One region of the Neorhizobium sp. DAR64860/K0K1 genome, then DNA from elsewhere that is predicted to be linked to it. Evidence: predicted binding sites of a transcription regulator. Region 1 holds the regulator's gene; the other holds the start of a gene.

Region 1 (15,253 bases):
CGCTGCGGCGCTTGTCCGGGCTTTTTGCAGGCGACTTAGGCGCGCCCTTGGCTGCTGGCTTCTCCGGGCGCTTGCCGGTCGGCCGCCTTTCCTTGTTCTTCACTGCGATCATCCGCTCGGGTTCTTGTCTTTCGCAGCAGATAGCATCTGTGCCGCGTTCTTCAAAGCCGGCAATAGCGTCAGATCTGTTTTCGCGCGCTTCCATGCCTATCTTATCAGCGAAACGGGAGATCGAGATGGATATCGAAGGGCAGGAACGGATCGCGGCGCCGCGGGATATCGTGTGGCGCGCGCTGAACGATGCCGAAACCATCCGCCAGTGCATTCCCGGTTGCGAGCGTCTGGAGTGGATTTCGGACAACGAACTTGCCGCCAGCATCAAGGTTCGCTTCAGCCTGATCTCGCTTGGCCTTGCCGGCACGATCACGCTTTCGAACATCAGGGCGGGAGAAAGCTACACGATCTCCGCCGAGGGTCAGGGAAGCGTTGCGGGATTTGCCAAGGGCGCGGCCGATGTACGGCTTGAGGCCGACGGGACTGAGACCGTGCTGCATTATATCGCGCGGGCGCAAACCGGAGGGCGTATCTCGCAGCTTGGTTCCAAGCTCGTGCGGTCGACAACCGAGAAGCTGGCAGCAAAGTTCTTTGCGGACTTCAACGCAGCGGTCATCGCCAAGACGGCGGAGGCCAGAACCGAGGGGCTCTGACCGCGGGTCGTTATCTGGCTGGAAGCGCGGCGTTGCTGGCCGGGGCGGGAACAATGGCCTGGTTGGCCGGAACGACTGACGGCGACGGCTTGACCGCGGCAGTGTTCTCCTTTTGCAGACGGACGGCCTCGCGAGCTTCAATCCGGGCCTGTCTGCGATGCTTGCCCTGGCTCCACCAGGTCACGAACGAGCCAAGCGCCATGCCGAACAGGAGCGCCAGCAGTACCAGCAGGAACAGCGGTGCCGTCAGCGACAGGACGCTGTCTTCCGGACGGAAGGGATTGAGTGCGAGCGTGACGCTTTGACGGTTGGCGACGGCCAGAACGATCAAAACGATGCCGAGGGGCACAAAGATCACGAGGCTCACGATCCTCTTGAACTTGGTCATGGTTTTCTCCCGGCAAGTGACAATCAAACGATGGATCGCCGGTCATCGCTGCCGGCGTCTAGTGCAGAATAGAGGGCGGCGTCATGCTTTCAAGTGTGATGCCCGACCTTCGACGCGATCAATCGTCCTCGTCGGCCAAATCCGGGTTGAGGCGCTCGCGCAATTCCTTGCCCGTTTTGAAGAACGGCACCCATTTTTCCTCGACAAAGACGCTTTCGCCTGTGCGCGGATTGCGGCCGGAGCGCGACGGACGGTTCTTTACCGAAAACGCGCCGAAGCCACGCAGCTCGACCCGGTTACCTCCGGCGAGAGCATCAGTGATCTCGTCGAGGACCGCATTGACGATATTCTCGACGTCACGATGGTAGAGATGCGGATTGCGCGCTGCAACGATCTGCACCAGTTCAGATTTGATCACTTCTGCCCCCTGAAAAAAGTTAGGTGCCCCCTGAAAAAATTAGGCTTTCAGTCGCTTCCAACCTGCCAAACGGAAACCAGACCGTCAAGGAACAACTTGTCGGAGCCGAAGATCCGAAGCGCTGCCGGGGAAAGCTGGTCGCCCAGTCCGGTCATGCGGAAAAACTGCGACACGGCACTGGCGAACCAGAATGAGGACGAGGACTTGCCGTCCTTCCATTCCACTTCTGGCAGGCTTTTGGCCACACCGCGGGTCTCCAGATAGGCGCGGACCTCGTCTTCGCCGCCGAGTTCATCGACCAGCTTGACGGCAAGCGCCTGACGGCCTGTGAAGATCGTACCGTCAGCGAGTTTCAGAACCTCATCGCGCGGCATGTTGCGGCGATCGGCCACGAGATCGACGAACCAAGCGTAGCTGTCCATCACCATATTGCGGATCATCGTCTTGGCTTCTTCGCTGGCAGGATGGAAGGGCGATGGCTCGGCCTTCAGCGGCGCCGACTTGATCTCCTCCAGCGATACGCCGATCTTTTTCAGCGCTTCATCGACCTGAGGGTACTGAAAGATGACGCCGATCGAGCCGGTGATGGAGCTTTCGCCGGCGACGATATGATCGCCAGCAGATGCAATCATGTAGCCGGCGGATGCGGCAAGAGTGCGGACCTGCGAGACGACGGGCTTGGTTTGCGCGATATGGCGGATGGCCTTGAAGATGCGCTCGCCGCCATAGGTCGTTCCGCCCGGAGAATTGATCGAGACGATGAGCGCCTTTGCCTGGCTGCTTTCGGCGATCTTCTCCAATCGCTCCAGCAATTCCCTGTCGTCAAGGATCATGCCTGAGATATCGACGCGGGCGACGTGCGCGACCGCGGAGTTGCCACTGGCGCCGACCGTAACCCGATACAGCGCGAAACCGATGCCGACGAGAAACACAAGGGCCGCAACCCGCCAGAAACTCAGTTTCCGACGCAACTGGCGCCGTTCAGCAATCCCCATCTGATCCATTCTCAATCCTCATAGCGAGCCAGCCCAAATAGGGTCCGGCTTTTTGTTTCAAGCGGGCATATCACGTTTTTATGTTGTCCATTATTGTTTGTTGAACGATAAAAACCATATTGAGGCCGCAGGTGAACAACTAGCGCCACTTACGTCGATCTCAACGCAGGCGGCCCAGTCATCTTTACGACAAATCTTGCCGGAAAGGACCGGACGAGCAGAATGCTGCAGCATATCCGCAACCCAGCCCTGGCCGGCGCTTCCCGTGCGATCGGGCAGTCGCCCGACGATATCTATCAGTCGGCACTTGCCCATTCCGCAAGGGTGCGCAAGCTCAAGATATTCCTGCCGATCAGTGCAGCCATCATCTCCGCCGCCTTTATCGGGGTGGCGATCGTGCGCGCCTATCTGCCGGAAAACCTGTCGATCGAAAGCGCGCGCATCGAAAATGGCAAGATCGTCATGGAACGGCCCGCGATTTCCGGCCGCAACAGCGACGGCATCAGCTATTCGATGATTGCCAACCGCGCATTGCAGGATATCCAGAACCCGAACATGATCAGCCTCGAAAACGTCAAGGCGGCCGTGCCGATCAATGACGAGGTCGTTGCGCGTGTCACGGCCGCCGGAGCCGACTTCGATCGTGGCGCCGACAAGCTGGATCTTACCAAACCATTCGACGTTAATTTGTCCAACGGGATTACTGCGCGCTTCCAATCCGCCCGCCTCGATATACCGGGTGGATTGATGGATACGCCGGACCCGGTCAAAATCTCCATGGACGCGGGTTCCATTGTTGCGAACTCCCTGAAGATAACGGATAAGGGACACACAATCACCCTGATCGGCAAGGTTCAGGTCGACCTCGACCCTGCCCGCATCCGCAACCAAGGCAAATAGGGCACGGCCGCAATGACGAATCGACTCTTTCGTATCTCTTCCGCCGTAATGGCCACCGGACTGATGTTCGGCCTTGCCTTTAGCGCGACCGCCCAGACCACCAGCAGCAAGATGGAAGGCTTGAAGCTTTCCAACGATGCGCCGATCCAGATCCAGAGCGACCAGCTGGAAATCAAGGATCAGGAAAAACGTGCCTTCTTCACCGGCAATGTGCAGGTGGTGCAGGGTACGACCACGATGAAGGCCGGCAAGATGACCGTGCTTTACAAAGGTGAAGGCGCTTCGGTGACCTCCGGCAGCACCGACATCGACAAGATCTTTCTCGACGACACCGTTTTCCTCACCTCGGGCACTCAGCAGGCGACCGCCGAAAAGGGCGAGTTCGACATGACCTCGCAGACCTTCGTGCTTTCCGGCAAGCAAGTGGTGCTTTCCGAAGGCGCCAACGTGTTTCGCGGCTGCAAGCTGACCGTGCAGATGGCGACCGGACAGGCGAAGCTCGATTCCTGCGGTGGCCGCGTGGAAATCATGCTCGACCCGAAGTCGCGACCTAAGCAATAGAAATCCAAGCCCTTGAAAATACCTTTCCTCTCCAACCGGTCCGCCGACCGGTCGCCCGTGACCGAACCTTTCATTGCACGCGACAAGGCGCGCTATGAGGGTACGCTGGTGGCGCATGGTCTTTCCAAGACCTATGACACGCGGCGCGTGGTGAACGGCGTATCGCTGGTCGTTCGCAAGGGCGAGGCTGTCGGCCTGCTCGGACCGAACGGCGCCGGCAAGACGACGTGTTTCTACATGATCACCGGGCTTGTGCCTGTCGATGAGGGCATGATTGCCATCAATGGCAACGAGGTGACGCATATGCCGATGTATCGGCGCGCGCGTCTCGGCGTCGGCTACCTGCCGCAGGAAGCCTCGATCTTTCGCGGACTGTCCGTCGAAGACAATATCCGGGCGGTTCTCGAAGTGCACGAACCGAACCGCGACAAGCGCGAAGCGAAGCTCGACGAGTTGCTGGAAGAATTCCACATCAGCCAGTTGCGCAAGTCCGCGGCTGTCGCGTTGTCGGGTGGCGAACGGCGTCGCCTCGAGATCGCCCGCGCGCTGGCGACCGACCCTGCCTTCATGCTGCTGGACGAGCCGTTTGCCGGTGTCGACCCGATTTCCGTTTCCGACATCCAGAACCTGGTTCGCCACTTGACGGCGCGCGGTATCGGGGTACTGATAACGGATCACAACGTCCGCGAAACGCTGGGTCTCATCGATCGCGCCTACATTATTCACGCAGGCGAAGTCCTGACGCATGGCAGGGCCGACGATATCGTCAACAATCCGGATGTTCGTCGTCTTTACCTTGGCGACAAGTTCAGCCTCTGAGGCCAGAAAGAATCCACTTTCCCGCTTCGTGCCGCTTGACCAAATCTATCAAAAAAGCAATTCTTGTGCCAGTTGAAGGATGGCGCCGATAATCTCGGTGTCTTCCTCTCAACTATCGTGCGATGACCGCATGATTTTAAGGAGATCACGGGAGTTTCGCGTCCGCCATGGGGTTATCTGCCAGTCTTTTTCTGCGACAGAGCCAATCGCTGGTGATGACACCGCAGCTGATGCAGTCCATTCAGCTGCTGCAGATGACGCATTTTGAACTCAACCAGTTCATCGCGCAGGAAGTCGAGAAAAATCCGCTGCTCGAAATAGCGGCAGGCGACGGCGATGGTGATGCGGATTTAGGCGGGCTTGATCCCCGCGATCTGGAGTTTTCCGGTTCGCGCGAGGATGACGGACCGTTCGAAGGCCAATCGGCGGCGCAAGCCGATGTCGGCTCCCTCGACTGGTATGAGAGCGCAACCCGCGACGGCACGGCCAAGCTTGGCGATCACCTCGATGCCAGCCTTGAAAACGTGTTTCCCGACGACGCACCGGCACAGCGGCCGGACGCGCCCGAACTTCTCGGCCAGTGGAAATCGATGCCCGGCGGCGATGCCGGCGAGGACTACGACCTCGACGATTTCGTTGCGGGTCAGGTGACCCTGCGCGATCATCTCGGACAACAGCTGCCTTTCGTGGTGACCACCCCGGGCGACCGGTTGATCGCCCAGGACCTGCTCGACCAGTTGGACGATGCCGGCTATTTCCAGGGCGACATCGAAGAGGTCGCGGCCCGTCTCGGCAAGGCGCCGGAGGCGGTAGAGGCCGTTCTCATTCAGCTGCAAACCTTCGATCCACCCGGGGTATTTTGCCGTAGCCTGAGCGAATGCCTGGCGATCCAGCTGCGCCAGAACGACCGGCTGGACCCGGCCATGGCAGCGCTGATCGATCACCTCGATCTTCTCGCCAAGCGTGACTTTGCGTCTCTGCGCAAGATCTGCGGCGTGGACGACGAAGATCTGATCGACATGATGGCTGAAATCCGCAAGCTCAACCCGAAGCCGGGTGCAGGCTTCGAGGGCGGGTTCTCACAATCGATCTCACCTGATGTCGTGGTCCGGCCATCGCTTGATGGTGGATGGAACGTCGAACTCAATCCCGATACCCTGCCGCGCGTTCTGGTCAATCAGACCTATTTCAACACGGTCTCCAAACACTGCCCGAAGAACGGCGAAGATCACAATTTTCTGTCGGACTGCATGCAGACGGCGAACTGGCTCGCCCGCAGCCTCGACCAGCGCGCCAAGACGATCATGAAAGTGGCAAGCGAGATCGTACGCCAGCAGGATGCCTTCCTGCTGCATGGCGTCGATCACCTGCGACCGCTCAACCTGAAGACGGTGGCAGAGGCCATCAAGATGCACGAATCCACCGTCAGCCGCGTCACCTCCAACAAGTATGTGCTGACGCCACGCGGCCTGTTCGAACTGAAATACTTCTTCACAGTGTCGATCGGCTCGGCGGAAGAAGGTGGAGACACCCATTCGGCCGAATCGGTGCGGCATCGCATCCGGTTGTTGATTTCTCAGGAGCTGCCGAGTGCCGTCCTGTCGGATGACGACATTGTCATCAGCCTCAAACAGGGCGGTGTCGAACTTGCGCGCCGGACGGTGGCGAAATATCGCGAGGCGATGAACATTCCGTCATCGGTGCAACGCAGGCGGGAAAAGCGCGCCATCGCGAAACTGGCAGCGTTCTAGCCTCACATATCGAGTGCAGTCATAGGCGACCCGGTATTCGCCACACGTGCCGCACAGATTGACATTCCGTTAATGGCAGTTTAGAGACCCGCCGCAACCTGACCGGGCGACACGGGATCTAAACCAATTCCCAAACCAATTTGGCCCTGCCATTCGTGAACCGCTTGGATCAAGAGGCCGGTTGGCGTAGACTGGAACATGCAAGTCACGACAATAAGGAGTAACTCCATGAGTGTGCGTGTATCCGGTAAACATATGGAAATCGGCGACTCGTTTCGACAGAAGATCGAGGACCACATCGGCGGTGCAGTGACCAAATACTTCGACGGGGGGTATTCGGGTCAGGTGATCGTCGAGAAGTCCGGCTCGCGTTTTTCGGCAGATTGCAAGGTGCATCTCGATACCGGGATCGTCCTGCATGCGGCCGGAGAAGCGAATGATCCACAGGCAAGTTTCGATGCTGCAGCGGAGCGGATCGAAAAACGCCTTCGTCGCTACAAGCGTCGACTGAAGGACCATCACGCCGGCAATCACGCGAACGGTTTTTCCGAAGTGGCTTACACGGTCATGGACCGTGTACCGGATGAAGAAGACGACGTGCCAGACGATTTCGCACCGACCATCGTTGCGGAAAGCACGAAGCAGTTGATGACGATGTCCGTTGCGACCGCCGTGATGGCGCTCGACATGACGGACGAACCGGTCCTGTTGTTCCGCAGCCCTGGAAAGGAGCTGAACATCGTGTACCGGCGCAATGACGGAAATATCGGTTGGATCGATTCCACCGGTATGAAGAACTAAAAACTCTCGGGAGAGCGCCTTTGGCGCTCTCTTCGCCCTTCGCGGCAAAAGGATGATAAGAATGGCTTTGGCGGATTTGCTGCAGCAAGATGCGATTGTTCCTGCCCTTAAAGTGACCTCCAAGAAGCAGCTTCTTCAGGAACTTGCTGTGAAAGCGGCCAAGCTGACGGGTGTTCCCGAGCGGGAGATCTTCGACGTCATCCTGCAACGGGAGCGGCTGGGGTCGACGGGCGTTGGCCACGGCATTGCCATCCCACATGGCAAGCTCAGCAGCATATCGTCCATCAAGGGCGTGTTCGCCCGCCTGGAATCGCCGATCGACTTCGAAGCGCTTGATGACGAGCCGGTCGATCTTGTGTTCCTGCTGCTCGCCCCAGAGGGCGCCGGTGCCGACCACCTGAAGGCGCTTTCGCGTATTGCCCGCGTATTGCGCGATCAGGATCTCGTCGCCAAGCTTCGCAAGACCGATTCCGCGTCGGCAATCTACGCCTTTCTGAATGCAGAACAGGCAAACCACGCCGCCTGAGGCGGCTCTATACTCCTTTTCTATAGAGTAAAGCCGCCCGTTCGCCCTCGAATGGAGCGGCTAATCTTGTTTTCGAACCCTCTTTAGAATTGCCTTTTGTCAAATACGCCACATGTCTTTCCCGTTGAAGGAGATAGACATGAATGACGACATACGTGCCAGGATCGCTGCGAATGACAGACTGCTCAAGGCGGTTATCATCCTGCTGGCGATCAAGGATCCCCATCTTCTCGATGAGCTCGATGCAATCTTCAAAATTGCCGATGGTCAGGAGGGACTGATCGGCGATGCGGACAAGAAGACCCGAGCCCATCTCAATTCGGAACTGGCCCTGATCCGTTCCCTGGCGCATGTTTCGCTGGATACGACGCACTGATCCTTACCCGCGGTCGCCAAACGCAAATGGGCGCCCGAGGCGCCCATTTTTCTTGGAAAGGCTCTAAGGAGCTCAGTCCTTCTTGTCTTCAGCCGCCGCTGCTTCAACCTTCGGGCCGCCCTTGGCGACGCCGACCATGGCCGGGCGCAAGACGCGTTCGCCAATAATGAAGCCGGCCTGGACGACCTGCATGACAGTGTTGTTGGGTACATCCGCATTCGGGATCTCGAACATGGCCTGATGGAAGTTCGGATCGAACTTCTCGCCTTCGGCATCGATCTTCTTGACGCCGTGCCGCTCGAGTGTCGACAGCATGCCACGCTCGGTCATTTCGACGCCTTCAAGCAGGCTCGTCAGCGTCGCATCGGCTCCGGCACGCTTGTCTGCCGGAACAGTGTCGAGCGCGCGGCGCAGATTGTCCGAGACGGCCAGCATGTCGCGGGCAAAGCCCGAGACGGCGTAGGACTTGGCATCCTTTACTTCACGCTCGGTGCGGCGGCGAAGGTTGTCCATTTCTGCGGCAAGCCGCATGAAACGATCGCGCAGATCGGAATTTTCGGCCTTGAGCACATCGATCGGATCGGGCTCCTGCGCGAAGAAGGCTTCCCCTGCGCTCTGATCGGCGGCGTCTTCGAGAGCGGACGCCACGGCTTCCGCCGTGTTTTCGACAGCAGCTGCGTCAGGTCCGTTCTTCTTGGTTTCGTCGGTCATGACGGTCTCCGGTGCGTATTGGAATCTGGAAGGGTGGTTGCGCCCGATATCGAGGTTCGGGGCGAAAAAATCAAGGCCTTGGGAACATCCTAGCGGGATAGCCTTGCGAGCAGCTGCGCCGTGTAATCCACCATGGGCACGATGCGGGAGTAATTGAGCCGGGTTGGGCCGATCACGCCGACCGCGCCGACGATGCGTTCCTCGCCGTCACGATAGGGCGCAACGATGAGCGAGGAGCCGGACAGGGAGAACAGTTTGTTTTCCGAACCGATGAAGATCCGCACTCCCGGTCCCTTTTCGGCAAGGTCGAGGATCTCGATCAGGCTGTCCTTCTTTTCGAGATCATCAAACAGCAGACGCAGCCGATCGAGATCGCTGACATCGGCCAGACCTTCCAAGAGGTTTGCCCGGCCGCGGACGATAAGCTGGCCCGGCTTTCCGTCCTCCTGATCGCCCGACCAGAAGGCGAGGCCTCGCTCCACCAGATCATGCGACAGCGTGTGAAGCTCGCTTGCGACCTGTTCCTTCAGCATTTTCATCTGGCCGCGAAATTCCGGCAGCGTCTGGCCGGCGAGATGCGCGTTGAGGAAATTTGCGGCCTCGCCGAGCTGCGACGAGGTCACGCCTGCGGGCAGGTCGATAATCCGGTTCTCCACCTGATTATGATCGCCAACAAGGACGGCCAGCGCCTTGGTGGGCTCCAGGCGGATGAACTCGACATGTTTGAGGACGGGATCGTTCTTGGCGGTGATGACGATGCCGGCGCCGCGCGAGACGCCAGACAGCATCAGGCTTGCATCGGCCATCAGGTTTTCGAGCGTCTGATCGCGATCCGGCGGACGGATCTGCCGGTCGATGCTGGCGCGGTCTTCTTCCGAGAGATTGCCGACCTGCATGAAGGCATCGACAAAGAACCGCAGCCCTGTCTGGGTCGGCATGCGGCCTGCACTGATATGCGGCGAGTAGATGAGGCCGAGCTCTTCCAGATCGCTCATGACGTTGCGCACCGAGGCCGGTGACAGCGACATCGGCAGAAGTCGCGACAGATTGCGCGAACCGACCGGCTCGCCGGATTCCAGATAGCTTTCCACGATGCGGCGAAAGATTTCCCGCGAACGATCATCAAGCACGGAGCCGTTGTCGCGACCCGTCAGTCCCGGAAATACCATTGGCCCCTTTACCATGCTGCTGACCTCATCTCCCAGATATAGTCGCTCACTTGCGCATCCGCAAAAGGGAAATTCTTTGCAAATGCCGGCTCCGAGCCTTAGAAGGCGGAAACAATAATCCAGGGAGTGACGGATGCGGCCTTCAGGCAGACAGACAAATCAGATGCGCAAGATTTCGTTCGAGCGCAATTTCTCCAAGCATGCCGAGGGCTCCTGTCTCGTCAAGTTCGGCGATACCCATGTTCTGTGCACCGCAAGCCTTGAAGAAAAGACGCCGCCGTGGCTGCGCAATTCCGGCAAGGGCTGGGTCACCGCCGAATACGGAATGCTGCCGCGCGCCACCGGCGACCGGATGAAGCGCGAGGCTGCGACAGGCAAGCAGGGTGGCCGTACCCAGGAAATCCAGCGCCTGATTGGCCGTTCGCTGCGCGCCGTGGTCGACCTTTCCGCGCTTGGCGAAAAGCAGATCACCATCGACTGCGACGTGATCCAGGCCGATGGCGGCACCCGCACGGCGGCCATTACCGGTGGCTGGCTGGCGCTGTACGATTGCCTGAAATGGATGGACACCCGCTCGATGATCAAGCTCGACAAGGTTCTGAAAGACCATGTCGCGGCGATCTCGTGCGGCATCTTTGCAAGCCAGCCGGTCATCGATCTCGACTATCTCGAAGATTCGGCCGCCGAGACAGACGCGAATTTCGTCATGACGGGTAGCGGCGGCATCGTCGAGATTCAGGGCACGGCCGAGGGGGCTCCCTTCAGCCAGGAGGAATTCCTCAACCTGCTGTCGCTGGCACAGGACGGCACCCGGGAACTGGTAGCTCTGCAGAAGCAGGCGATCGGCGGCTGATTTCAACGCTGGCTGATCCAAGAGTTGCGAGGGGCAGTCTTCCTTTCCAGAGAGACTACCTCTCGATCGAACCTCCTCCCCCGCCTTCATGGCGGGGCAGCATCAGACAAGGGAGCCACTGTTTTGATCGACGGCATTCTCGAAACAGCGCTCTATGTCGATGATCTCGATGCGGCGGAAGCCTTTTACGGTGAACTGCTCGGGCTTGAGCGGGTGCTGCGGGCCGGCGATCGCCACGTGTTTTACCGATGCGGACCCGGCATCCTGTTGATCTTCAATCGCGCCGAGACGCTGAAGTCGCCGCCTGATGATGCGCTGCCGGTTCCGCCGCATGGCACGACAGGACCGGGGCATGTGTGCTTTCGTATGGACGGCCCGGCGATTGACAGAATGGTCGAAAAGCTCAACAAGGCGGGCATCGTGATTGAAAGCGATTTTCGCTGGCCGACCGGCGCCCGATCCATCTATTTCCGTGACCCGGCCGGCAACAGCCTGGAATGCGCAGAGCCGAGGCTCTTGAATCTATAGGAACCTTCATGCGCAAGCTTGAGACGAAAACGATCGTCGTTGCCAGCCACAATGCCGGCAAGATCCGTGAGATTGCCGAATTGATCGGTCCGTTCGGCTTTTCGGCAAAGTCCGCAGCCGAACTGAAGTTCGAGGAACCGGACGAGACCGGCACGACATTCGAGGAAAATGCGGCGATCAAGGCGCTTGCGTCTGCCAAGGCGTCCGGCCTGCCCGCCCTTTCCGACGATAGCGGCATCGTCATCGATGCGCTGGACGGTGCTCCCGGTGTCTATACCGCCAACTGGGCCGAGCGCGAGGATGGCAGCCGCGATTTCGCGATGGCGATGCAGAAGGTGGAAGACGCGCTGCAGAAAAAAGGTGCGACCACGCCCGACAAGCGCAGCTGCCGTTTTGTGAGCGTTCTCTGCCTTGCCTGGCCGGACGGCCACACCGAACTCTTCCGCGGCGATGTCGAAGGCGTTGTCGCCTGGCCGCCGCGTGGTGCTGCCGGGTTCGGTTACGACCCGATCTTCCAGCCGGAAGGCCACGAGACCACGTTTGGCGAAATGACCAGCGAGGAAAAGCACGGCTGGAAGCCTGGCGATGAGCACGCGCTTTCGCACCGGGCCCGCGCGTTCAAGCTGTTCGTCGAAACCTGCCTGGAGGCCTGATCCCCATTGAACGCCGTCGCTCCCCTTTTTCCCGGCATGCTGCTACCCGACACGGGTGAGCCGGGCTTCGGCGTTTACGTGCACTGGCCGTTTTGCGCGGCCAAATGCCCCTATTGCGATTTCAACAGCCATGTCCGCCACCAGCCCGTGGATCAGCTCCGCTACACCGCCGCGTTTCTGAAAGAGATGGAAACGATGCGCAAGATGAGCGGACCGAAGACGGTCACGAGCATCTTTCTGGGCGGCGGTACGCCTTCGCTGATGGATCCTTCAACCGTCGGGGCGATCCTCAACGGGATCGCGCAGCACTGGCATGTGCCTGACGGGATCGAGATCACGATGGAAGCCAACCCTTCCAGCGTCGAGGCGGAACGCTTTCGCGGCTACAGGGCTGCCGGCATCAACCGGGTCTCGATGGGCGTGCAGGCTCTCAACGATACGGATCTCAAATTCCTCGGCCGCCTGCATGACGTGGCCGACGCGCTGAAGGCGATCAAGCTGGCGCGCGAGATCTTTCCGCGCATGTCGTTCGACCTGATCTACGCCCGGCCGAAGCAGACGGTGGAGGCTTGGGAAGCGGAGCTGAAGCAGGCCATTTCCTATGCCGTCGATCACCTTTCCCTTTATCAGCTGACGATCGAGGAAGGCACGCCGTTCTACGGCCTGCACAAGGCTGGTAAGCTGATCGTTCCAGATGACGAGCAGTCGGCGCTTCTCTATGAGGCGACGCAGGAGATCACGGCCGCGCATGGCATGCCGGCCTACGAGGTCTCCAACCACGCCAAGCCGGGTGCCGAAAGCCGGCACAACCTGACCTACTGGCGCTATGGCGACTATGCCGGCATCGGTCCCGGCGCGCATGGCCGTCTGACGCGGGGACGCGACAAGATCGCCACTGCCACCGAGCGGCGTCCGGAGACCTGGCTGGATCAGGTCGAGACACAAGGCCACGGCATGGTCGACCAGGAACTGCTAGGCTTCGACGAGCAGGCGGACGAGTTGCTTCTGATGGGACTGCGCCTGACCGAAGGCGTCGACCTGGCGCGCTGGCAGGAGCTTTCCGGCCGCGATCCGGACCCGGTCCGCGAAGAGCGGCTTCTGGAACACGGCTTTATCGAGCGGCTGGGAAATTCCAGGCTGCGCTGCACGCCGTCCGGCATGCTGATCCTCGATGCTGTTGTTGCCGACCTCGCCTGCTGACTAGGCCTTTACCGCCGTCACATGCAGCCATTCGGTCGGCCGGTCATCATAGCCGCTGCCGTCGTTCGTGCTTATCTCGAGCGATGACCACGTGACGGTCCTGTAGGCCTGTTCGAGCCAGGGCCGCGACGGGTTGTTGTAATAGCGACCTATCGCATCCGTCATCTCTTCGCCGCCGGTCTTGTAGCTTGCGTAGAAAATGCCGCCAGGGCGCAGCGCCCGATGGATGCGGGCAAGGATATCGGCAAGATCGTTTATCGGCGTGTGGAGAAGGCAGGCATTGGCCCAGACGCCGTCATAGGCCGCCACGCTGGCGATATCCCCGAAGCGCAGTACCGCAACCGTGCGCCCCAGGCGGCGCGAGGCTTGCTCTGCCATTTCCGCAACGCCATCCGTCGGGGTGACGTCAAAGCCGCGTTCAATCATGAAACCGCTGTCGCGGCCATTGCCGCAGCCGAGTTCCAGAATTAGGGCACCCGGAGAGAGGCGGGAGAGAAATGCTTCCAGCCTGATCTCGTTCGCCTTTTCCCGATAACCGGCATAGGCCTTCGCATTGTCGGCGTAGAAGCGGAGGGTCTGATCGTGCTCCGCCATGGCTCTTACTTCTGTGACAGGAGAAGCTTGGTGCCGAAGCCGACGAAGACGGTGGCAACGCCGAGGTCGATCTTCTGCTTGGCCTTGAGATAAGCGCTCGCTACCCGCGGATGGGTGATCAGGCCGACCAGAAACGTATAGTAACAGGCCGAAACCGCGACCATGACAGCGATTGCCGCTAGCCCGTAGAGAAACGGCGTGCCCGCCGGCATGGTAGCGGCAAACAGCGAAGCAACGAAGAGAGCCGATTTCGGGTTGGCGAGGTTGGTCGCAAGCCCCAGTCGGTAAGCCTTCCTCAGCGGTATCTCGCGTTCTGTGGGGGCAAATTCGGGTGTTGTCCGGGCCTTCCGGACATCCATGAAGACGCGCAGGCCGAGCCATACGAGATAAAGACCGCCGACGATCTTCAGCGCGACATAGGCGAAAGGGGCTGCCTGAAACAGGGCATTGATCCCGAGCCAGCCCGCAAAGCCCCACAGGCATGTTCCGGTAATCGTTCCCATGGCTGCCGTAATGGCAACCCTGCGCGGTGCTGTGAGGCAATAGCGGATCACCAGCAGCGTATTTGGCCCGGGGGTAATGCAGGCGACAGCCCAGATGGTCGCCACGGATAAAAGAAACACGACACGCTCCTCGCACACCAGAAAAATTGGTGTGCGCCAGAAGCCAAATCCCGTCAACGCCCGGACAAACAAAAACCGGCTCTCATCCGATGGATAAGAGCCGGCTTGGGTCGGTTAGTCGATGATCACAGATTGTTTTCGTTGATCAGGCGCTTCAGAAGCTCGACCTCGTGGCTGAGCTTGCTGTCGCCCGAGATCAGGTCCTCGATCTTGCGAACCGCATGCAGCACGGTCGTATGGTCGCGGCCACCAAACCGACGGCCGATTTCCGGGAAGGAGCGCGGCGTCATGGTTTTCGAGAGGTACATAGCGACCTGGCGCGGCTTGACGATGACGCGGGTGCGGCGGTTGGAGACCAGTTCCTGCCGCGAGACGTTGTAATGGCGTGCCACGACGCGCTGGATATCCTCGATCCGGACGCGCCTTGCTTCCCCGGCGCCGACCAGATGGGCGAGAAGCTCGTCGACGCGCTCGATCGAGAGGTTCGGCTCAAACGAGCGACGGAACAGCAGCTGGTTGAACGCGCCTTCCAGTTCGCGACCGGTGCTGACGACGCTGCGTGCGACGTGATCGAGAATTTCGTGCGGGATATCGAGCGATGGATCATCCTGCTGGGCAGCCGCGAGACGACCTTTGAGCATTTCCATGCGCATATCGTAATCCGGCGTCTCGACCTCGAT
Region 2 (15,253 bases), 420 kb from region 1:
TTTCATCAAACCCCTACCATCGGCGCCCGTCCTGACGCCTTCAAAACCGGAAGTCATCTCGTGCCGGAACATTCCGGCCAATTTCAGGCAGGAATACCGGATGACGCGGGCAAGCGCAATCATCCGGTAATCTGCAAGCCATCAAAGCCGGCCAAGCTTGGCCAGTTCAGTCAGTGCCGCCGCATCGCGGGCCGAAACATCCGGCCAGGCGGGATCGGACCCGACATCCGTCGTGACGCGCCACGAGCGGGCGCATTTGACGCCGTCCGCAGGCTTCGGCTCGACCGATACGCCCGACACTTCCGACAGACGGAACGCTGTCTGCGGGCCTTCGTCTGCCACGATCGTGATCGCGGACGTGATGCAGGTCTCTTCGAAATCCAGTCCTTCCAGCGCCTTCAAAAGCTCGGCATCGGCGACATGGACGACGGGAGCGGCTTCCAGCGACGAACCGATGCGCTTGTCCTTGCGCTCGATTTCCAGCGCGCCTGTGACGACCGAGCGAACCTTGCGGATCTTTGCCCATTTCTCGGCAACCGCATCGTTCTTCCATTCGGAGGGCACATCCGGGAACTGTTCTAGATGCACGGAGACGGCATCGGGCTTCAGGGACAGCCATGCCTCTTCCGTGGTGAAGGGCAGCATCGGTGCGAGCCAGGTGACCGTGCATTCGAAGATCTTGCGGATGACGGCAAGCGAGGCGCGACGGCGCAGCGACGACGGGGCGTCGCAATAGAGCGCGTCCTTGCGGATGTCGAAGTAGAAGGCCGAGAGTTCGATATTGCTGAAATCGATCAGCGCGCGGGCGATCTTCTTGAATTCGAACGCGTCATAGCCTTCACGCACCAGCTTATCCAGCTCGGACAGGCGGTGCAGCATGAGCTTTTCGAGTTCCGGCAGCTCGGCATAAGCGATCTCTTCGCCATCGTCGTGGGCCAGCGTGCCGAGCATCCAGCGGATGGTGTTGCGCAGCTTGCGATAGGCATCGACATTGGTCTGGATGATCGTCTTGCCAAGGCGCTGGTCTTCCCAATAGTCGGTGGTCATGACCCAGAGACGCAGGATATCGGCGCCGGCATCCTTCATGACATCCTGCGGCGCCACGACATTGCCGAGCGACTTCGACATTTTCTGGCCCTTCTCATCCATGGTGAAACCATGGGTGACGACCGTGTCATAGGGCGCGCGGCCGCGGGTGGCGGCCGACTCCAGAAGCGACGAATGGAACCAGCCGCGATGCTGGTCGGAGCCTTCGAGATAGACGTCGGCCGGCCATTTCAGGTCCGGACGGTCTTCGAGGGTAAACGTGTGCGTCGAGCCTGAATCGAACCAGACGTCGAGGATATCCATGACCTGCGTCCACTTGGCGCCGTCATGGGCATTGCCGAGGAAGCGTTCCTTGGCGCCTTCGGCAAACCAGGCATCGGCCCCTTCGGCGTCGAAGGCTTCCAGGATGCGGGCATTGACCTCTTCGTCCTGCAGGACATTGCCTTCCTCATCCGCAAACACGCAGATCGGGACGCCCCAGGCGCGCTGGCGGGAGAGAACCCAGTCCGGGCGCTGCTCGATCATGGCGCGCAGGCGGTTCTGGCCGGCGGCGGGCACGAAGCGGGTATCGTCGATGGCGGTCAGCGCACGGGTGCGAAGCGTCGTTCCGTCCGCGAGGTCCTTGTCCATATAGACGAACCACTGCGGCGTATTGCGGAAGATGATCGGCTTCTTGGAGCGCCACGAATGCGGATAGGAGTGCTTCAGGCGGCCACGGGCAAACAGCGCGTTGCGTTCGATCAGCGCCTTGATGACGCGATCGTTGGCATCGCCCTTCTTGCCGTTGTCATCCATGACGCGAGCACCCTCGAAACCGGGGGCGTCGGTGGTGTAGGTGCCGCTATCATCGACCGGGAACGGGATGCGCGGATCGATGCCGCGGGCTTCGAGTTCCTTGACGCTGGACATCCAGGCCTCAAAGTCCTCGCGGCCGTGGGACGGAGCGGTGTGGACGAAACCGGTACCGGCATCGTCGGTGACATGGTCGCCGGCGAGGAGTGGGACGGTGAAGTCGTAGCCAAGGTCCTTAAGGGGATGGGCAGTTGTCATCGAAGCAAGCTCGCGCGCAGAAACATCTGCCAAACGCTTGAAGGCAAGCTTCGCCTTTGCGGCAGATTCCGCTGAAAGGCTGTCCGCAAAGATCAGCTTTTCGCCCGGCTGCGGACCGAAGTCGTTAGCCGCTTCGGTAACTTCATAGAGCCCGTAAGCGACCTTCGGCGAATAGGCGATCGCGCGGTTGCCCGGGATGGTCCAAGGCGTGGTCGTCCAGATGACAACTGATGCCTGCGTAAGATCGTGCAGCTGGTCGCCGGCGCTTGCTTGGACATCTTCTTGCGTGCCTGCCCCATCAAGCCGGCTATGGCCGGTTGCTTTCATTACCGGGAACTTCACCCAGATCGTGTCGCTCTCGTAATCGTGGTATTCGACCTCGGCTTCGGCAAGCGCAGTGCGCTCGACAACCGACCACATGATCGGCTTCGACCCACGATACAGCTGGCCGCTCATCGCGATCTTCAGAAGTTCGCCGGCGATGCGGCTTTCCGAGTGGAAATCCATGGTCAGGTAGGGCTTGTCGAAATCGCCGACGATGCCGAGGCGCTTGAATTCTTCCGCCTGGATCGCGATCCACTTCTGCGCATAGGCGCGGCATTCCTTGCGGAACTCGATCATCGCATCCGGCTGCTTCAGGTCGGGCTTGGCCTTGCCCTTGGCGCGGTAGTTCTCTTCCTCGATCTTCCACTCGATCGGCAGACCGTGACAATCCCAGCCGGGAACGTAGTTGGCGTCATAGCCGCGCATCTGGAACGAGCGGGTGATGACGTCCTTGAGGATCTTGTTGAGCGCATGGCCGATGTGGATGTTGCCGTTGGCATAGGGAGGGCCATCGTGCAGGACGAACTTTTCGCGACCGGCGGCAGAGGCGCGCAGCTTCTTGTAGAGATCCATCTCGCGCCAGCGCGCAACCGTTTCCGGCTCTTTCTGCGGCAGGCCTGCGCGCATCGGAAACTCGGTCTCGGGCAGATAGAGGGTCTTCGAGTAATCGAGCTTTTCAGTCACTGTATCGGTCATATTGGCTATCGTCTCTGGCGCCGGGACAGGGGCGCATGCGGATGAAATCGGTGGCAGAAGCGCTCCTGGAAGCGCCGAAAACCCGGACCCTCCGGCCGACTGTTCAAGCCGCGCGGAAGGCCGGGCCGATAATTCGTATGATCATCGCGGCCATGATCCTGGCCCGCCGGAAATCTGTCATGGGGGCGGTTATTACGGTGTTTTTCGGGTGAAAGGAAGGGGCAAAACGGTAGCCCGTCCTGCGCGCTTGTTGGCAATTCGGACAGCGTGTATCTTCCAGCCTGAGAGGTAACGCCGATGACGAAAGACGCTTCGTTGACACTGCAGATCGATCGGTCGCTGCATGACGAGTTCATGGAAGCTGCCGAGGCTGCCAATCAATCGCCATCGAAAGTTCTGCTGGGCCTGATGCAGGACTATCTCCTGCAGCAGAAGATGGCTCCGGATTATCTCGCATTTCTGCAGAAGAAGGCAGACATTGCTCGCGGCGAACTGACCGCGGGCGAAAGTTTTTCGGGCTAGGACCGTTAATCCTTCGGGTTCGCCTTCATCACCGCCACCAAGGCATCGTTGATGCGATCCTGCCAGCCGGGGCCGTCGTCCTGGAAATATTCGATCACGGCGCTGTCGAGCTTCAGGGACACGAGTTCCTTTGCCTGAGGAGCGGCGCGTCGTTCCACTGCCGGAGCAGCGGGTTTCTTGACCGGCTTGAACAGCGCTTCGGCCGCTTCCATCGGGTTTACGGGCCTGCGGGGTGGAGTTGCCATGGGATATCATTCCTGCGTTGCGGACTACTGATGACAGATATATGGTTTTCGGGAAACCGCAGACCTTCAGAGTAGACACCGTGAAGAGAACATTCTTTATCAAAGCTGTCTGGGATGAAGAAGCCAGGGTCTTCTATTCGGAGAGCGACATCGAGGGCCTTCATATCGAGGCGCCCGACGTGGATTCTTTTGAAGACGTCATCTTCGATGCAGCCATCGATCTCATCGTTGCCAATCATATATCCGCAGAGGATCTGGCACAGACGCCGGTGAAGGACCTCATCCCGGCAATTCTCTGGCAACGGCCCGCCGAGATGACGGCGGCCGCCTGATGGTGGACGGTTTTTACAAGACCGTCCGCTCGATCATTTCAGAACTCGGCTATGTTTACCTGACGAATGCCAAGGGCTCTCACGAAAAGTGGCAATCGAAGGCGACGGGGAAGATAATTCTCGTACCCCGCACTCTTCTCAGCCGCCACACAGCGAATGCCATTCTGAAAGACGCCGGGTCGGACAGGCGCCTCTAAAGCCTAAAACGCGATCTTCATGTCCAGTTCGCCGAGCGGCTTTACGCCTGAAAGCAGTGCCCTCGCCTCTTCCTCGTCGTTTTTCATCTGCGCGACCAAGGGGTCGAGGCCGTCGAATTTGAGTTCGGGGCGCAGATAGCCGAAGAAGGAGACCGAGCTGATCTCGCCGTAGAGGTTTCCGGAGAAATCGAACAGATAGGTTTCGAGGAGCGGTGCACCGTCGTCCGTCACCGTCGGGCGGCGACCGTAGCTTGCAACGCCGTCATGCAGCGTGCCGTCGGCTCGTCTGAAGCGCACGGCGTAGATGCCGGGCTTGAGTTCCGTTTCAGGGGCAAGCTTCATGTTCGCTGTGGGATAGCCGAGCTGTCGGCCAAGCTGTTCGCCGCCGATCACTTCCGCTCCGACCGTGTAGCGATAGCCGAGCAGGCCTGCCGCAGCGACAACGTCTCCTTCGGCGATCAGATCGCGAATGCGGCTCGACGACACGACTTCCGCGTTTTCATCGCGAAACGCATCCACCAGCGACACGGTGAAGTCGTGACGATCGCCGGCGGTCATCAGGAAGGCCGGTCCGCCTTCGCGGCCCTTGCCGAAATGGAAGTCGAAGCCCGTGACGACGGCGCTTGCGCCCAGCCAGTCGGTCAGGATCGTCTTCACGAAATCTTCTGCCGAACGGGTCGCGAAGTCGCGGTCGAACGGGTACTCGATCACGGAGCGAAATCCCATCGCTTCCAAGAGCCGTGCCTTCAGCGGTGCCGGCGTCAGCCGGAAGACAGGCTGGTCAGGCTTGAAGACGGTGCGCGGATGCGGCTCGAACGTCAACACGAGTGCGGGCACGCCGCGTTCACTGGCGAGTTCCAGCGCCCGATCGAGCACACTGCGATGGCCGCGATGGACGCCATCGAAATTGCCGATCGCGACGACGCCGCCCTTGAGGCTTTCGGGCAGCGGCTCCTTCATTTCGTTGCGGTGAAATACGGTCATGACAGGTTCCGGATCAGGCGAGGCGCGGCATCCAGAATTTCGGCGCCGCGTTCTCGCTTTTCAGCCATTCCTGCATGATCGCCTCATCGGTTTCGCCATCGACAGAATATTCCGCGATGTGAATGCCGGCACTGATATAAAGCAGGTCGAGGCCTTGCGAAAGCGCGCCACGAACATCGGTCGGCATGCCGTCGCCGATTGCGAGAACCCTCGCCTTGTCGACATCGCCGCGCTCCTTGCGGGCAAGCGAGAGCGCTTCGTCGTAGATCGGCTTGTGCGGCTTGCCGGCAACCCGCACCTGGCCGCCGAGCTGTTCGTAGTAGGCAGCGACCGCACCGGCGCAGGGAATGATCCGGTGACCGCGCTCGACGACCAGGTCCGGGTTGGCGCAGATCATCGGCACGTCGCGCGCAATGAAGGTGGTCAGCATCTGGGTATAGTCTTCGGGCACTTCCTTCTCGTCGTCGAAGAAGCCGGTGCAGACGACGCAATCGGCGTCGGCTTCAGAAACGATCTCGATACCCAGTCCGTCGAAGAAATTGAGGTCGCGTTCAGGCCCCAGCAGAAACACCTTCTTCGGACCTTCGGCGACCAGATGGCGGGTGACATCGCCTGAGGTGACGATCCGGTCATAGGTTCCATCGGGAACACCGAGCTGCTTCATCTGTTCGATGACGCCGGGTGCGGGACGCGGCGAGTTGGTGATCAGGACGACAGTGGCGCCGGCTTCTCTGGCGGCGGCCAGGGCCGTGCAGGAATGCTGGAAGGCTTCGACGCCGTTATGGACCACGCCCCAGACGTCCGAAAGCACGACATCGTAGCCCTCGATCACGTCGTTCAAATTCTGGATGCGATTTGCCATGTCAAAAGTTCCTGCCGGTTTTGCCTGCTCGATTAGGAGGCTGACATCGCAAACCGTTGGCGAGATTACAAGGGAGAAGGCGGTGAAAGCGGGCCGCGCGACGTAGATCCCGGCAAAACTTCATATTTTTGCAATGATACGATCCTCACGACATCAGGAAGATCTGGGCGAGAAAACCCGCCGCCGCGCTGATGGCGAGCACCGGCACCATGCCGAGCTTCAGGACGAACAGCATGATGGCGGAGGCTGCGAAAAGCAAAAGAGCGACGGGATCGAGGCTGGACCAGACCGGGACGGAAAGGCCAAATGCTGCTGGCGCAAAGAGATCGACGTGGCGAACCTCTCTGAACAGAACATGCAGGCCGAACCAGATCGCGAGGTTGAGGATGACGCCGACGACCGCGGCGGTGATGGCAGACAGCGCGCCGGAGAAAAGGGCGTTGCCGCGCAGGCGCTCGATCAGGGGGGCGCCTGCAAAGATGAAGACGAAGCTCGGCACGAAGGTTGCCCAGGCGACAAGCAGGCCGCCGACAATCCCGCCCGTGACGGGGCCGAGACCGGACGCTTCCCGGAAGCCGACGAGAAAGCCGACGAAGGACAAAACCAGCACGAGCGGGCCCGGCGTGGTTTCGGCAAGTGCCAGGCCGTCCAGCATTTCGCCCGGTTTCAGCCAGCCGTAATCGGCGACTGCGACCTGCGCCACATAGGCCAGAACCGCATAGGCGCCGCCGAAGGTGACCAGCGCCATCTTGGAGAAGAAGGCGAACAGACTGGAAAGGCTGTCCGGGGCACCGAAGGCCCAGAGCACCAGGACAGGCGACTGCCAGACGAGGATCCAGAATGAAAGCGTCGCGATCGTGCGGGCGATACCAGGTGTTTTCGCGCAGGGAGGACTGTCCTCTTTGGCGACGCTGTCTTGCGGTTGCTGCCCCCCTGCCCGCGTCATCAGATAGCCTGCGAGACCGGCCGCAAACACGACGAGCGGAAACGGCAGGCTGAAGAAGAACAGGGCCACGAAGGCAGCGGCGGCGACGCAGCGCAGGAATGTGGTTTTGAGCGTCCGGCGTCCGAGGCGGATCACGGCCTCCACGACGATCGCAAGGACCGCCGCCTTCAGGCCGAAGAACAGGCCGGCAAGCCATGTCGCATCCTGATAGAGGACGTAGGCCGCCGAAAGCCCCAGAATGATGGCAAGGCCGGGAAGGACGAAAAGCAAACCGGAAACGATACCGCCGCGCACGCCGAACAGCAGCCAACCTATATAGGTCGCCAGCTGCTGCGCTTCGGGGCCTGGCAGCAGCATGCAGTAGTTGAGGGCGTGCAGAAACCGCTCTTCCGAGAGCCAGCGTCTTTCTTCCACCAAAGTCTTGTGCATCATGCCGATCTGTCCGGCAGGCCCTCCGAAACTGAGGGCACCGATCCGGGCAAACACCGCCACGAGCTCACGAAAGCTCGGCGCCGGGCCCGGGTTTTGGTCGTTAAGCGTATTCTGCATGGCCGCTCCTTGAGCCCTGAATTTTTCAAGCCCGTTCTTGACTCAGCTCGCAGCCATCCTTATCTCGGGTCTCGTTAGCACTCTCGATAGATGAGTGCTAAACGTCACTCCGCGGGTCCTTGAGACCCGTCCATGTCATTTGATCGAGGGATTAGACAATGACAAGCACCAATTTTCGCCCCCTGCACGACCGCGTTGTAGTCAAGCGCGTCGAGTCTGAAGAAAAGACCAAGGGCGGCATCATCATTCCCGATACCGCCAAGGAAAAGCCAGCTGAAGGCGAAATCATCGCCGTTGGTCCTGGCGCCCGCGACGAAAGCGGCAAGCAGGTTGCACTCGACGTCAAGGTCGGCGACCGCGTTCTGTTCGGCAAGTGGTCGGGCACCGAAGTCAAGCTCGATGGCGTCGACCTTCTGATCATGAAGGAAGCCGACATCATGGGCATCATCGGCTGATTTTAGCCGACTGCTCTTCTTCCAATATTTGCTGACACCCCTTTTCAGGAGTTCCCAACATGGCAGCTAAAGAAATCAAGTTTGGCCGCACCGCGCGCGAAAAGATGCTTCACGGCGTCGATATCCTCGCTGACGCAGTGAAGGTCACGCTCGGCCCCAAGGGTCGTAACGTCATCATCGACAAGTCCTTCGGCGCTCCGCGCATCACCAAGGACGGTGTTTCGGTCGCCAAGGAAATCGAACTTGAAGACAAGTTCGAAAACATGGGCGCCCAGATGGTCCGCGAAGTTGCTTCGAAGACCAACGACATCGCCGGCGACGGCACCACGACTGCTACCGTTCTTGCACAGGCCATCGTTCGCGAAGGCAACAAGGCAGTGGCCGCCGGCATGAACCCGATGGACCTGAAGCGCGGCATCGATCTCGCCGTTGCAGAAGTCGTCAAGGATCTCCAGGCCAACGCCAAGAAGATCTCGACTTCGGAAGAAGTTGCACAGGTCGGCACGATTTCGGCAAACGGCGACGCACAGGTCGGCCGTGACATTGCTGAAGCCATGCAGAAGGTCGGCAACGAAGGTGTTATCACCGTCGAAGAAGCCAAGACCGCTGAAACCGAACTCGAAGTCGTCGAAGGCATGCAGTTCGACCGCGGCTACCTGTCGCCTTACTTCGTGACCAACCCGGAAAAGATGGTCGCCGATCTCGACGACGCTTACATCCTTCTGCACGAAAAGAAGCTTTCGAACCTTCAGGCCATGCTGCCTGTTCTCGAAGCTGTCGTTCAGACCGGCAAGCCGCTCCTCATCATCGCTGAAGACGTCGAAGGCGAAGCTCTTGCAACGCTCGTCGTCAACAAGCTGCGTGGCGGCCTGAAGATTGCTGCTGTCAAGGCTCCTGGCTTCGGCGATCGCCGCAAGGCCATGCTGGAAGACATCGCCATCCTGACGGGCGGCACTGTCATCTCCGAAGACCTCGGCATCAAGCTCGAAACCGTAACGCTCGACATGCTCGGCCGTTCGAAGAAGGTTTCGATCACCAAGGAAAATACGACGATCGTCGACGGCGCCGGTCAGAAGACCGACATCGAAGGCCGCGTTGCACAGATCAAGGCACAGATCGAAGAAACTTCTTCGGACTATGACCGCGAAAAGCTGCAGGAACGTCTTGCCAAGCTCGCTGGCGGCGTTGCCGTCATCCGCGTCGGCGGCTCCACGGAGATCGAAGTCAAGGAACGCAAGGACCGCATCGACGACGCGCTCAACGCGACGCGCGCTGCCGTTCAGGAAGGCATCGTCCCAGGCGGCGGTACCGCACTCCTGCGCGCTTCGACCAAGATCACGTCCAAGGGCGCGAACGACGACCAGGAAGCCGGCATCAACATCGTCCGCAAGGCGCTGCAGTCGCTGGTTCGCCAGATCGCAACCAACGCTGGTGACGAAGCTTCGATCGTTGTCGGCAAGATCCTCGACGGCGACAGCGACAACTTCGGCTACAACGCCCAGACGTCGGAATATGGCGACATGATCGCCATGGGCATCGTCGACCCGGTCAAGGTCGTTCGTACGGCTCTGCAGAACGCAGCTTCGGTTGCTTCGCTGCTGATCACCACCGAAGCCATGATTGCCGAACTTCCTAAGAAGGAATCGGCTGGCGGCGGCATGGGCGGCGGCGGCATGGGCGGCATGGGCGGAATGGACATGATGTGATCAGGCCGTAAGGTCTGCACATCTGATCCTTCAGGTTCAGTGTTTCGGAAAGGGCGTCGGGCAACCGGCGCCCTTTCTGCTATTGAGGCATACAGCATGCATAGCATTTCCCCCTCTGAACTTACCGAACGACAAGGACTGATAATTTTTATTCGTATAAAATAGTAATTCGGCAGTGACGCTCTTCTAAGCAACTTCACATTAACTGCGCTTAATCAAACACCAACGCGCAGGTTGCCATGAAGCACGTATCTTTGATCGGTAAATTTCTGACGCTCATGTCGTTCTTCGGCATATTCGTCGTCGCAACTGCCTTCTACAGCAGCAACAGCATTCGAACGCTGGATAGCGAGTATGGCGGGCTTCTCCAGCAGGAAAGCCTGGCAACTTTGGCAATTGCACGCGCCAATCGCTACATGCAGACCGGGCACGCTGCCGCTGGCGACGTGCTTGTGTCGCGCACTGACGAAGAGAACGCGAGCAATCTTGCGGCGTTTGAAAAAGCCAAATCCTCTTTTGGTGGCTGGATGGACAAGGCGATGGCGGCCCTTCCCGCTAATGCCAAGCTGGCGCCGATCAAGGCGGAAGGTTTGAGCGTTCTCAATGACGCTTGCGGCCCTGTGGTTCAGGCCGCAGCTCAGGCCACGGACGAGGCTGCCGTGCTGGCGTCTCAGGAAGCCTTCATGAGGGACTGCAAGCCGAAGTTTGCGGCCGTTACCGAAAAACTCACGGTGGTGACCGACGAAGTGATGACAGCTGCAAATCAGGAAAGCGAAAATCTCAGCGCCAGTGCGAAGACAACCATCTACGCCACTTTCGGGGCCGTTATCGGAGGTCTCGCCCTCGTGCTCGTCGCAGGCTTCTTCTTGATCCGTGCCTGGCTTGCACGACCCATCCAGCACTTGCAGCGCACGATGCTGACCCTTGCAAACGGGGATCTGTCGGCGCTGGTGGCCGGCGCGGACCGCCGCGACGAGGTCGGCAGCATGGCCAAGGCCTTGCAGGTGTTTAAGGACAATGCTCTGCGCAGCAAGGAAATGGGCACGAAGCCGAGCTGAACCGTACGACCCAGGAAGCGGACCGTGTCCGCAACGCGGAGAGCGAACGCCAACGCAGCGAGGCGATGGCCGAGGCGACCAATGGTCTGGCGGAAGGCCTCAAGCGGCTCTCGGCCGGAGACCTGACCTTCCAGTTGGACCGGGCTTTCGCCGCAGACTTCGAAGGCTTGCGAGCGGATTTCAACGACTCGGTCGCCAAGCTGCGCGACACGCTCCACTCCGTCGCCAACGCCACCAACGCGATCGACGGCGGATCCCGCGAACTCAGCCAGAGCGCCGGCGACCTGTCGAAACGTACCGAACAGCAGGCCGCCTCGCTCGAAGAGACAGCTGCAGCGCTCGACCAGATCACGGCCAATGTCAGCACCTCCACCAGCCGCACGGAGGAAGCCCGGTCGATGGCGATCGAAGCCAATCAATCGGCTGCCCAGTCCGGCGCCGTCGTTGCAAAAGCGGTCGATGCGATGCAGCGGATCGAACAGTCGTCCTCGCAGATCTCCAACATCATCGGCGTGATCGACGAAATCGCCTTCCAGACCAACCTTCTCGCCCTCAATGCGGGCGTTGAGGCGGCGCGCGCCGGTGAAGCCGGCAAGGGCTTTGCGGTGGTTGCCCAGGAAGTGCGCGAGCTCGCGCAGCGCTCCGCGCAGGCCGCAAAGGAGATCAAGGACCTGATCCGGAACTCGGCGTCCGAAGTCAAGAATGGCGTCGAACTGGTGAGCGCCACAGGCACTGCGCTTCAGGTGATCCAGAATCATGTCGTGGCGATCAATTCGCAGCTCGATGCGATTGCCACGTCCGCAAAGGAACAGTCGGTCGGCCTGTCGGAAGTCAATGTCGCCGTCAACCAGATGGACCAGGTAACCCAGCAGAACGCCGCGATGGTGGAAGAAGCAACGGCGGCAAGCGCGGCGCTTGCCCAGGAAGCCCAGCGCCTGCGTGAGCTCGTCGGCCGGTTCAACACCGAAGGCGACCGCGGAATGTCCGCATCGGTGCGCGTTGCCGATCACGCAACCGCCCGCGCCACCCCCTCGCCGGCACGCACCCTCGCCAAGAAGGTTGCGTCGGCCTTCGGTTCGCTAGCGCCAGCCGCCTCTAACTGGGAAGAGTTCTGATCGACCACATTGACGAACCGAAAGGGCGGTCTCCGGGCCGCCTTTTTTCGTTTCGCGCCCATAAAAAAACCGCCCGGCAGAGCCGGACGGTCGAGGGTCGTTGCAAGTGCCGCGCGGCTTAGTACATCGTGCGGCGGTTGTTGTTCTTGCGGTAGATGTTGCGCGACGCGTTGTTCTGGCGGCGCTCGATCTCGCGGCGCTCGCGCGGGGTGATTACGCCATCGCGGGCTGCGCGGTTCTGGGCGCGATCGATGCGGTTCTGCTGGCGAGCGATGTTGCGAAGCTCCTGCGGCGTCAGTTTGCCGGTGACGGCACCGCGGTAGATCCGGTTTTCCTGCCGGTTTTCGCGGCTTTCGCTGCGGTATGTCTGCGCAAAGCTCGGCACTGCAAATGCAGACGCCATGACGAGTGCGAGCGTGGTGATGGCGATCTTCTTCATATCTTCCTCCTAGTTCGAGGTCGAACTCAATGTGAGAACGACCCGATGGTAGGTGCCAAACGGTGAACCCCGGCTGAAGGTTGCGTTCACCTTCACTTGCATATGCGGTTTTCTGCACATTCTAAAATGGCCTTGATCGTTCACTTTTATGAGACAAACAGTCTCCGATCGTTCATCTTTCGCGTTTGGCAGAAACGGGTAATGTCCGGTTCAAGAATTCACACGCGGCGGGGAGAAAGATCCAGCGCCGCAACCCGGAGACCTCCCATGTCCAGCACCAACAACATCATCATTCTCGTCGCACGCATTCTTCTGTCGTTCATGTTCATCTTTGCCGGCTTCGGCAAGCTGGCCGATCCTGCAGGCACTGCCGGCATGATCGCAGGCGCCGGCATGCCGGCTGCAACTGCCCTTGCCTATCTCGCCGGCCTGTTCGAATTCGTTGCCGGTCTTGCCGTTCTCGTCGGCTTCCAGACCAAGATCGCCGGCTGGGCCATCGCCCTGTTCTGCATCTTCACCGGCGTGATGTTCCATTCGGGCACCGTTGCCGTTCCCGGCTGGCCGGATGCCGCTCTCGGCTGGATCAACACGCTCAACGGCATCATGCTGATGAAGAACGTGACGCTGGCCGGCGCCTACATCCTGCTCGCCACCTACGGCCCAGGTCTCTACTCGGTCGACGCACGCCGCGGCAAGGTTGCAATCGCAGCCTAACCTCTAAAGCGTTCCCTGCCATGAAGGCCCGCCAGTCAGCTGACTGGTGGGCTTTTTTTATTCTGGAATTGCTATGATGTCCGGCGGCGGATGTTCTTTGCCAGCCAGACGGTTGCGCCCCCGCATTGCGGATCCTGGGCGACGCTCGCCACCACCTCGAAGCCGTTTTTCGTGAGAAGCGCTTCGTATTCCTCCGGTGACAGGCTGGCGTGGTAAAGCGGTTCACCGCCGAACTCGCCCATCGCCTCGCCTTGGAAATGGCCGGCGGTAAACATCAGCGCCGCACCGGGGCCTGAAAGTGCTGCAAAGCGCGGAAACATGGCGCGCTGGTCCTGCGGGTTGAGGTGGAAGAAGCTGTGCCAGGCGATGATGCCATCGAACTTGGTCGGCTGGTAGAACTTGCGCATGTCGGCAACGATCCAGGCGCGGCCCGGAAACCGTTCGCGGGCAAGCCCGATCAGCGTTTCCGACGTATCGACACCGGTGAGGCGAAGACTGCGGCGGATGAGATCTGCCGCGATCGGTTCCGCTGCACCACAGCCGAGATCGAGCACGTGGCCGCGCGGCGGCATTGTTGCCGCAAACCTGTCGAGCCATGGTCGCTCGAACAGGGTCTTGCCGCGCAGCTTGTCGAAGGCAGCTGCGTGGCGTTCGTAGAGCCCGATGATATTGGCGTCTTCGCCGGCCATCAGAGCGCGTTGCGCACGGCGTCGACGATATGCGCGATGCGCGGATCGCCTTCATGCGCGGATTTGCGCGCTCTCACCAGGCAGGCCTGCGACTTGAGGATGACGCCATCCGACAGGATCTTCAGGTGGTTGGCGCGCAGTGTCGATCCGGTCGAGGTGATATCGACGATGATATCCGCCTGGCCTGCCGCCGGGGCGCCTTCCGTGGCGCCGAGGCTTTCGACGATGCGGTAAAGCTGGATGCCGTGCTGCGACGAGAAATGCTGCTGGGTGAGCCGCCAGTATTTCGTGGCGATCTGCAACCGCCGACCGTGACGCGCGCGGAAATCGGCGGCGACATCGCCGAGATCGGCCATGGTATCGACGTCGAGCCAGATCTCCGGAACGGCGACGACCACATCCGCATGGCCGAAACCGAGGCGGGCGACGATCTCGACCTGCCTGTCTGCATCGACCAGGCCTTCGCGCACGAGATCCTCGCCGGTGACGCCGAAATCGACGGCGCCGGCGCCGAGTTCACGGGCGATCTCGGAGGCCGAGAGAAAGGCGATCTCGATATCCTCATGGCCTTCGACGCGACCGCGATAGGAGCGATCATTGCCGACGGCGACGATGGGAAGGCCGGCGCGCTCGAAGATCGCCGAGGCGTCGTCCTTCATGCGGCCCTTGGAGGGCAAAGCGATGGTAATGGTCATCAGCGCGCCCTCGCCTGTTCGATCCGGTCGAGCCACAGCGAGAAGCCGACAGCCGGAATGTCGTCGACGGCGCCGAGCAGCGTCAGCAGCCGATCGAAGCGACCGCCGCCGACCAGAACCGCGTCCGACCCCTTTTGCGTGACCTCGAAGACGAGGCCGGTGTAATAATCGAGCGGACGACCGAAGGCAGCGCGATAGGTGATGCGCGACGGGTCCATGCCGAGATCCTGAAGCGCTGCAACGCGGGCTTCGAATTCGGAAAGCGCGTGGCCGAACGACAGGCCTGCGGCATCTGCAAAACCGGCAAGGGCGGCGGCGGCTTCCGAAAGCGGCAGTTCCAGCGACAGGAACTCGCTGAGCAGAAGAAGTGCCGCGCCATCCAGCCGGGTTTCGGCCAGCGCCAGCTTCTCCGTCAGCCGTGCAGCGATCTCGCGCGGCGAGCGGCTGGCATTGGTGGAATAGCCGGTGTCCTGCATGGTCCGGTCGATATGGTCGATCAGCGCCGCCTCGTCCTTGCGCAGGAGATCGGCAAGCTCCGGCGACAGGCCCGCGACCGGCTGCGGGGTGGCGAGCGTCAGCAGCAGTTGCTTCAGAAGCACTGTGTTGCCGAAGGCCTGGATCAGCCGCT

What was found. The regulator HrcA, encoded in region 1, represses chaperone genes, less so after heat shock. The targets are predictions, from matches to a motif close to GTTAGCACTCNCNNNNNGNGAGTGCTAAC.
Positions count from the first base shown of each region.
Region 2: the regulator HrcA is predicted to act here: its motif matches at 7,828-7,856, upstream of groES (co-chaperone GroES).

Region 1 is NZ_CP191459.1:3,001,689-3,016,941, forward strand. Features, by position in the region: gene ACQY1J_RS19065 (class I SAM-dependent methyltransferase) at 1-103, opposite strand, end outside; gene ACQY1J_RS19070 (CoxG family protein) at 237-707, shown strand; gene ACQY1J_RS19075 (lipopolysaccharide assembly protein LapA domain-containing protein) at 718-1,095, opposite strand; gene ACQY1J_RS19080 (integration host factor subunit beta) at 1,214-1,513, opposite strand; gene sppA (signal peptide peptidase SppA) at 1,561-2,517, opposite strand; gene lptC (LPS export ABC transporter periplasmic protein LptC) at 2,731-3,408, shown strand; gene ACQY1J_RS19095 (LptA/OstA family protein) at 3,421-3,969, shown strand; gene lptB (LPS export ABC transporter ATP-binding protein) at 3,988-4,788, shown strand; gene rpoN (RNA polymerase factor sigma-54) at 4,956-6,539, shown strand; gene hpf (ribosome hibernation-promoting factor, HPF/YfiA family) at 6,768-7,340, shown strand; gene ptsN (PTS IIA-like nitrogen regulatory protein PtsN) at 7,402-7,866, shown strand; gene ACQY1J_RS19120 (hypothetical protein) at 8,006-8,242, shown strand; gene grpE (nucleotide exchange factor GrpE) at 8,315-8,953, opposite strand; gene hrcA (heat-inducible transcriptional repressor HrcA) at 9,043-10,122, opposite strand; gene rph (ribonuclease PH) at 10,256-10,975, shown strand; gene ACQY1J_RS19140 (VOC family protein) at 11,099-11,503, shown strand; gene rdgB (RdgB/HAM1 family non-canonical purine NTP pyrophosphatase) at 11,512-12,156, shown strand; gene hemW (radical SAM family heme chaperone HemW) at 12,193-13,356, shown strand; gene ACQY1J_RS19155 (class I SAM-dependent methyltransferase) at 13,357-13,950, opposite strand; gene ACQY1J_RS19160 (LysE family translocator) at 13,956-14,573, opposite strand; gene dnaA (chromosomal replication initiator protein DnaA) at 14,699-15,253, opposite strand, start outside.
Region 2 is NZ_CP191459.1:2,582,372-2,597,624, forward strand. Features, by position in the region: gene ACQY1J_RS17210 (hypothetical protein) at 1-6, opposite strand, end outside; gene ileS (isoleucine--tRNA ligase) at 142-3,117, opposite strand; gene ACQY1J_RS17220 (hypothetical protein) at 3,415-3,639, shown strand; gene ACQY1J_RS17225 (BrnA antitoxin family protein) at 3,645-3,884, opposite strand; gene ACQY1J_RS17230 (DUF1902 domain-containing protein) at 3,965-4,216, shown strand; gene ACQY1J_RS17235 (bifunctional riboflavin kinase/FAD synthetase) at 4,417-5,397, opposite strand; gene ACQY1J_RS17240 (TIGR01459 family HAD-type hydrolase) at 5,411-6,259, opposite strand; gene chrA (chromate efflux transporter) at 6,405-7,754, opposite strand; gene groES (co-chaperone GroES) at 7,913-8,209, shown strand; gene groL (chaperonin GroEL) at 8,269-9,915, shown strand; partial or broken gene ACQY1J_RS17260 (methyl-accepting chemotaxis protein) at 10,155-12,088, shown strand; gene ACQY1J_RS17265 (hypothetical protein) at 12,207-12,527, opposite strand; gene ACQY1J_RS17270 (DoxX family protein) at 12,795-13,241, shown strand; gene ACQY1J_RS17275 (class I SAM-dependent DNA methyltransferase) at 13,313-13,930, opposite strand; gene hisG (ATP phosphoribosyltransferase) at 13,930-14,625, opposite strand; gene ACQY1J_RS17285 (ATP phosphoribosyltransferase regulatory subunit) at 14,625-15,253, opposite strand, start outside.